Regions from separate parts of the Ruicaihuangia ninglii genome, predicted to be linked through region 2. Evidence: predicted binding sites of a transcription regulator. Region 2 holds the regulator's gene; the other holds the start of a gene.
The links. Region 2 encodes HrcA, which represses chaperone genes, less so after heat shock. Its sites were predicted from a motif close to TTNGCACTCGNNNNNNNCGAGTGCNAA; they were not measured.
Positions count from the first base shown of each region.

Region 1: a site for HrcA is predicted at 1,511-1,537, ahead of groES (co-chaperone GroES). Genes of this name have one in related genera too.

Region 1 covers NZ_CP046619.1:2,588,739-2,592,143, forward strand. Annotated here, with positions in the region: gene GO591_RS12605 (hypothetical protein) at 1-76, opposite strand, end outside; gene rarD (EamA family transporter RarD) at 125-1,051, opposite strand; gene groES (co-chaperone GroES) at 1,134-1,430, opposite strand; gene GO591_RS12620 (THUMP-like domain-containing protein) at 1,631-2,806, shown strand; gene GO591_RS16085 (DUF4190 domain-containing protein) at 2,803-3,396, opposite strand.
Region 2 covers NZ_CP046619.1:1,711,934-1,715,338, reverse strand. Annotated here, with positions in the region: gene GO591_RS16040 (DUF222 domain-containing protein) at 1-105, opposite strand, end outside; gene GO591_RS08195 (DUF4870 domain-containing protein) at 230-586, opposite strand; gene GO591_RS08190 (DUF4870 domain-containing protein) at 662-1,042, opposite strand; gene hrcA (heat-inducible transcriptional repressor HrcA) at 1,211-2,239, shown strand; gene dnaJ (molecular chaperone DnaJ) at 2,239-3,342, shown strand; gene GO591_RS08175 (16S rRNA (uracil(1498)-N(3))-methyltransferase) at 3,357-3,405, shown strand, end outside.

The DNA of each region.
Region 1 (3,405 bases), 880 kb from region 2:
CGGCAGTGCACCCGGCGAGCGCTCCGGTGATCGCTGCGGCGAACGCGAGGGCGGTGATCAGGGACGTGCGGGGCATGCGGAAGCCTTCCGGTGCGATTGAGGACACCGGCAGACTAGCCAGCCGTCACGCCGGTGTGACGGAGGCGCGGCGGGGTCGCGCAGACAGGAACATGTCAATGCTCAGCACGATGATCGCCACCCAGACGAGCCCGAAGCCGATCCAGCGCTCGAGGGGCATGTCCTCCTGCAGGATGAATGCCCCGAACAGGAACTGCAGCACAGGTGCCAGGTACTGGGTCATGCCCATCCAGGTGAGCGGCAGCCGGCGCGAAGCGGCCGCGAACAACAGCAGCGGCACGGCGGTCACCACGCCGGCGCCGAGCAGGAGAAGGGCATGCCCGGGACCCGCAGTGCCCAGGGTCAGTCCGCCCATCGAGCCCATCACGATGAGCGTGACGATAGCCGCGGGGGTCAGCCATGCGGTCTCCAGTGTGAGCCCGCTGATCGCGTCGACCTGAGACCCGACCTTCTTCTTGACGAAGCCGTAGAGGGCGAACGAGGCGGCGATGATGAGCGCGATCCACGGCACCTCCCCATAGCCGATCGCGATGACGAGCACCGCCACGACAACGAGCGCGACGGAAGCCCACTGCAGCGGCCGCAGCCGCTCGCCGAGCACCAGCACGCCAAGCAGCACCGTCACCACCGGGTTGAGGAAGTAGCCGAGGGATGTCTCGAGGATCTGGCCATTCAAGGCGGCGTAGACGAAGACGAGCCAGTTGATCACGATGAACAGACCGGCGATGGCCATCGCCGCCAGCAGTCGCCTGTTGCGGGCGATCGCAGCGAACGCGCGCCACCCGCGGGTGACACTGAGCAGGATGGCGCAGAAGACCAGCGAGAGTACGACTCGCAAGGCAACAATCTCGACCGGCCCGCTGGGGGCCAGCAGCAGGAAGTAGACCGGCAGCACGCCCCACAGGCCGTACGCGCCGATCGCGAATCCGATGCCAGACCGCCGGTCCATGGCCGGATCTCGAGAAGAAGTCATCGATCAAGCCTATGCGTGGAAAGTTCCGGGAATGACGAAGGCCCGATGGCGAACCACCGGGCCTTCACTCTCGCAGATCGTCTTAGCGGACGATGACCGCGAGCACGTCGCGAGCGGAAAGCACGAGCAGGTCCTCGCCGCCGTACTTGACCTCGGTTCCTCCGTACTTGGAGTAGATCACCTTGTCACCGACGGCGACGTCGAGCGGCACGCGGTTTCCGTTGTCGTCAATGCGGCCGGGGCCGACTGCCACGACCTCGCCCTCCTGGGGCTTTTCCTTCGCAGTGTCAGGGATGACGAGACCGGAAGCAGTAGTCTGCTCCGCCTCAACCTGACGAATGACGATGCGATCCTCGAGCGGCTTGATGGAGACCGACACGGTTGACCTCTTCTTTCTGAGACAAATCCGGGGTTAGCACTCTCACATCGAGTGTGCCAAAACCCAGTGTAGGCAAAGGGTTGGCACTCGTGCAACGTGAGTGCCAACCGTTTCGCTGGTCGAGCACCTTCGAGATCTCGGCAGGCTCGATCAACGGGCGCCTGGTCGAGCCGGCCGAGACCGAGTGGGAGGATAACCAGATGGATGCCGCGGAACTGCGCGAAGTGCTTTCGTTGGAGGGCCTTCGGCTGCTGGACGCCCTGCCGCCCTATGAGAGCTCCGCCGACGTGGTGCGGATGGTGGCCGATCTTCGGAAAGCCGGCCACTCCCCCGGGCTCGTCGCCGCGGTACTGAACCAGTCCAAGCTGCGCGGCCGGGCACGGGCCAAGTTCGGCGACTTCGCCGACCGGATGCTGTTCACCGAGGCCGGCCTGGAGCAAGCCACGCGCCTGCAGGTGGCCGCGCTGCACGCCGGCCGGTTCCAACGCGCCGGGGTGCACTGGGTCGCCGACCTGGGCTGCGGCATCGGCGCGGACGCGATGGCTCTGGCCGCCCTTGACATCGATGTCACCGCGGTTGAGCTCGACGAGGTCACCGCGGCGGTCGCCACCTACAACCTCGCTCCGTTCACCGGCGCGCGTGTTGAGCATGCCGCTGCCGAGGAGGTCGATTTGGCCGGTATCGGCGGCGTCTGGCTGGACCCGGCGCGACGGTCCGAGAAAGTCAGGCTGAAGGACCCCGCGGACTGGTCGCCGTCCCTGGACTTCGCATTCGGCCTGGCCGAGCACTATCCGACCGGCATCAAGCTCGGCCCCGGCATCGACCGCGACCTGATCCCCGCCGACTGTGAGGCGCAGTGGGTGTCGGTCGACCACGAAGTCGTCGAGCTGGGGCTGTGGTTCGGCGCGGTCGCACGGCCGGGGATCGGTCGCGCCGCCCTCGTCATCGGTGCCCATGGCAGCGCCGAGCTGACCGCCTCGGAAGACAGCGCCGATGCCGACACCGGCCCGCTCGGCGAGTACCTCTACGAACCGGACGGCGCCGTCATCCGTGCCCGCCTGATCGGCGACCTGGCCCGTCAGCTGGGCGCACGGATGCTGCATCCGACGATCGCCTACCTGACCAGCGATGCGCGCGCGGACACCCCGTTCGCGAGCCGCTTCAGGATCCGGGAGACACTGCCCCTCGACATCCGCTCACTGAAAAAGGAACTGGCAAGCAGAGATATCGGAACGCTCGAGATCAAGAAACGCGGAGTCGACATCGACCCCGCCTCGCTGCGCGGCAAGCTCGGCCTCAAGGGAACGCAAAACGCCACCCTCATCCTCACCCGACTGGGCGAGAAGAGGGTGGCGCTGCTGGCCGATCGAGACTAGAAGCTGGAGTTCGGAATCGAGCCGAGCACCAGGAACGGCAGCACGAGAATCAGGAATGTGAATAGCAATCCGAACGCGATGCCGATGTAGCCGGTGATGATGCCGGTCAGCCAGAACGGCTTGGCGTGCGGCTCGCGGTTCTGTGCCATGTGACCGGTGATCACCGCGGCGACCGAGGAGAGGAAGCCGAGGATCGGCACCCAGGTGAAGATGATGCCGGCGATACCGGTGATCATCGACACCACGCTGAGCGTCTGGGGCCTCGTAGCGCCCGGAGCGCCGTACGCGGGCTGCCCATAGGCCGGCTGGCCGTACGGCTGGTTCGGCTGCCCGTAAGGCTGATTCGGCTGCTGGCCGTACGGCTGGTTGGGCTGGCCGTACGGCTGGGTCGGCTGCGCCGGGGGCGTGGAGCCGGGCAGCGTGCCGGGGACTGCGCCGCCTGTGGACGGCGCGGCCGGGGGCACCGCGTACGGGTCTGCCGGCGGAGTGTACGGGGCGGAAGGCTGCTCAGCGGGAGTGTCTGCCGGAGGAACGGGTGGAACCCGGTCGGGGTCGTTCTCACTGGGCGGGACTGGTGGAACGGTGCTCATTGGAGTTCC
Region 2 (3,405 bases):
GAAGTCGTGCATCTGATCATCCAGGATCGCCCGCGGCGACAGCAGTGCCTGTTCGCCGGTGCGGCGCGGTGCCGGCCGGCTGAGCGGGTGTTCTCTGGTGGTCACAAAAGCAGTGAACCAGCAACCACCGACATTCTGTTTCCGCTGATCAGCAGGCGGTTTCACCTGTTAGGAACCAGCGCGAACCGGTCCTGTGGAGGAGAAGATGCCCAACCCAGCAACCGACCAGCTACTGGCCGATGAACGGGATGGTCAGCGGGTACTTGTAGTACTCGCCTCGGTTCGCGGTGATCGCGGCGATGATGCTGAACACGACGACGAGGATGCCGGCAGCGGCCAGGATCAAGAACCCGATCAGCAGGATGCTGGTGATGCCACCGACGATGTACGCGATGATCATCGTGATCTGGAAGTTCAGCGCCACGCGCGCGTGGTCCCGCACGAACGGGCCACGGTCCTTGAACACCAGATATCCGATCAGCGCAGGGACGAAGCTGAAGAAGATCCCACCCAGGTGGATCAGTGTCGCCCACAGCTTCTCGTCGGCGGGGCTGAGCGGCTGCGGCGTCTGGTAGGGGTTCGTCATGCGCTCATTAAACCAGCGAGTCCGGGCTTCCGCCCGGACTCGCGAGGGCCTGCCTGCTTAATGGTGACCGTCGATCTACTTGATCATCCGGAGCGCGAACGGGTAGCGGTAGGCGACACCGTCCTTGGCGCTCATGAAACCCAGGATGGAAAAGATCACCCCGACGATCCACACGATCCAGCTCAGGTTCCCCAGGAAGCCAAGGATGCCGAAGGTCACGACGGTCAAGACCAGCGTGATGATGAACCACGCCACATTGATGATCAGAAGCGTGAGCTGAAAATTCAGGGCTTCCTGTGACTCCTGCCGGGTGAAGGCCGCCCGGTCCTTGAACACGAGGTAGATGATCAGCGAGGGGAGGAAACTCAGGATGCCGCCAAGGTGGGCAAAGGATGCCCATTGCTTATCCTGTTCCGCAGTGAGCGGGGTGACGGGCTGTGCTGGCTGGTCAGTCATTGTCATCCTCCTGGAAATGCGGTGCGAACGACCAGCTGAGGGCCGTCGCTTCGGTCATCTCACAAGGTAATCCCAGCCCCCATGGCGGGGCAATGGACCGCCCCGGCGCGTGTCGCGGTAGAATTAGCAGTCCCCGTAGACGAGTGCCAAGGCGAAGGGTTGGTGAGCATGGTTTCCGAGCGCGGATTGGAAGTACTGCGTGTCATCGTCCAGGACTACGTCGCCTCACGCGAGCCAGTCGGATCGAAATCCATCGTCGAACGCTATGCGTTCGGCGTGTCGGCGGCGACGATCCGCAACGACATGGCCCTGCTGGAAGAAGAGGAGCTGATCGCAGCCCCGCACACCTCGTCCGGCCGGGTGCCGACCGACAAGGGCTACCGGGTCTTCGTCGACCAGCTCGCGGACATGCGCCCGCTCACCGCCGCGCAACGCACAGCCATTGAGACCTTCCTTGGTGAATCCGCCGATCTTGACGACGTGCTGGGACGGACGGTGCGGCTGCTGTCGCAGCTGACCAGCCAGGTCGCCCTCGTGCAGTACCCGACCTTCGGCCCGTCGAAAGTGCGCCACGTCGAATTGGTTCCGTTCGGAACTCACCGGCTGATGACCGTCTTCATCACGGATGCCGGTCGGGTCGACCAGAACATCATCGAAGTGGCCGACAGCGTCGATGAGGCCTTCCTCGGTGAGATGCGGGCCAAGATCAACGCCGTGCTCGGTGGAAAGGGACTCGCGGAGGCTTCCGCTGAACTCTCCACGCTGACCGAGCTGTTCGCTCCCGAGCGGGCGACGGTGATCCGTCAGGTTGCCGCCGGCCTGATCGGACAGGTCGCCGCGAACCGCCACGACCGCCTGGTGATGGCGGGCACGGCGAACCTCGTGCGCACCGAGCAGGATTTCAGTGGAAATCTCTATCCTGTGCTCGAGGCGATCGAGGAACAGGTGACCCTGCTGAAGCTGTTCCACGAACTGGAGATAGACACCCAGGCCGTCACCGTCAGCATCGGACGGGAGAACGCCGAGTTCGGCCTGTCCGACACGTCGGTACTGACTAGTGGCTACGCGGCATCCGGTGGCGCTTTGGCGAGGCTCGGCGTGATCGGGCCAACAAGAATGGATTATTCAAACAACATGGCAGCCGTGCGGGCAGTGGCCCGCTATCTCTCGCGGCTGCTCGGTGAGGAAACCAGGTAGTGGCAGACCATTACGACGTTCTCGGAGTCGACCGAAACGCGACCCCTGACGAAATCAAGAAGGCTTATCGGCGGCTCGCTCGGGAATTGCACCCCGACGTGAACCCCAGCCCGGATGCATCCGAGCGCTTCAAGCTCGTCACGCACGCGTACGACGTGCTCAGCGACCCGCAGCAGCGTCAGCAGTACGACCTGGGTCCGCAGCCGAGCTTCGGTGGCCAAGGTTTCGGCGGCTTCGGCGACATCTTCGAGACCTTCTTCGGCGCGGGTGCGGGCGGTGGCCGCGGACCGCGGTCGCGGCGTGAGCGCGGTCAGGATGCCCTGCTTCGCGTCGAGGTGGACCTCGACGAGGTGATCTTCGGCACCCGCCGGGACATTGAAGTGGACACCGCCGTGCTCTGCGAGACCTGTAACGGGTCGTGCTGCGCGCCCGGAACCTCCCCGGTCACCTGCGACATCTGCCACGGCACCGGCAGCATTCAGCGCTCCGTGCGCAGCCTGCTCGGCAACGTGATGACCTCGAACCCGTGTGGCACCTGCCGCGGCTACGGCACCGTCATCCCGAACCCGTGCCCGACCTGCGCCGGCCAGGGACGCGTGCGCGCACGCCGCACGATTCCCGTCGACATCCCGGCCGGCGTTGACACCGGGCTGCGGCTGCAGATGCCCGGCCAGGGCGAGGTCGGTCAGGCCGGCGGTCCGCGCGGCGACCTCTACCTCGAGATCAAGGTGCGCCATCACGACACCTTCAGCCGGAACGGCGACGACCTGCTGGCCACTCTTGAAGTGGAGATGGTCGACGCGATCCTCGGCACCGAGGTCACCCTCAAGACGCTTGACGGTGAAGTCACGGTCGACATCCGGCCCGGAACGCAGAGCGCCGAGGTGATCACCATTCCCGATCGCGGTATCAGCCACCTGCGCGGGTCCGGTCGCGGCGACCTGCGGATCGGTATCCAGGTGGTCACCCCGACCAAGCTGAACCGCAAAGAGGAAGAACTCATCCGCCAGTTCGCGAGCAAGTACAAGAGTGAGGCGCCGCAGCTCGCGCACTTCCAGCAGGGTTTGTTCGCCAAACTGCGCGACCGCTTCCTGAACCTCTGATCCGGCCCTGACCCGTGGCGCACTTCTACCTCAACGAGTCGCTCATCGAGGTGACCCCCGGCG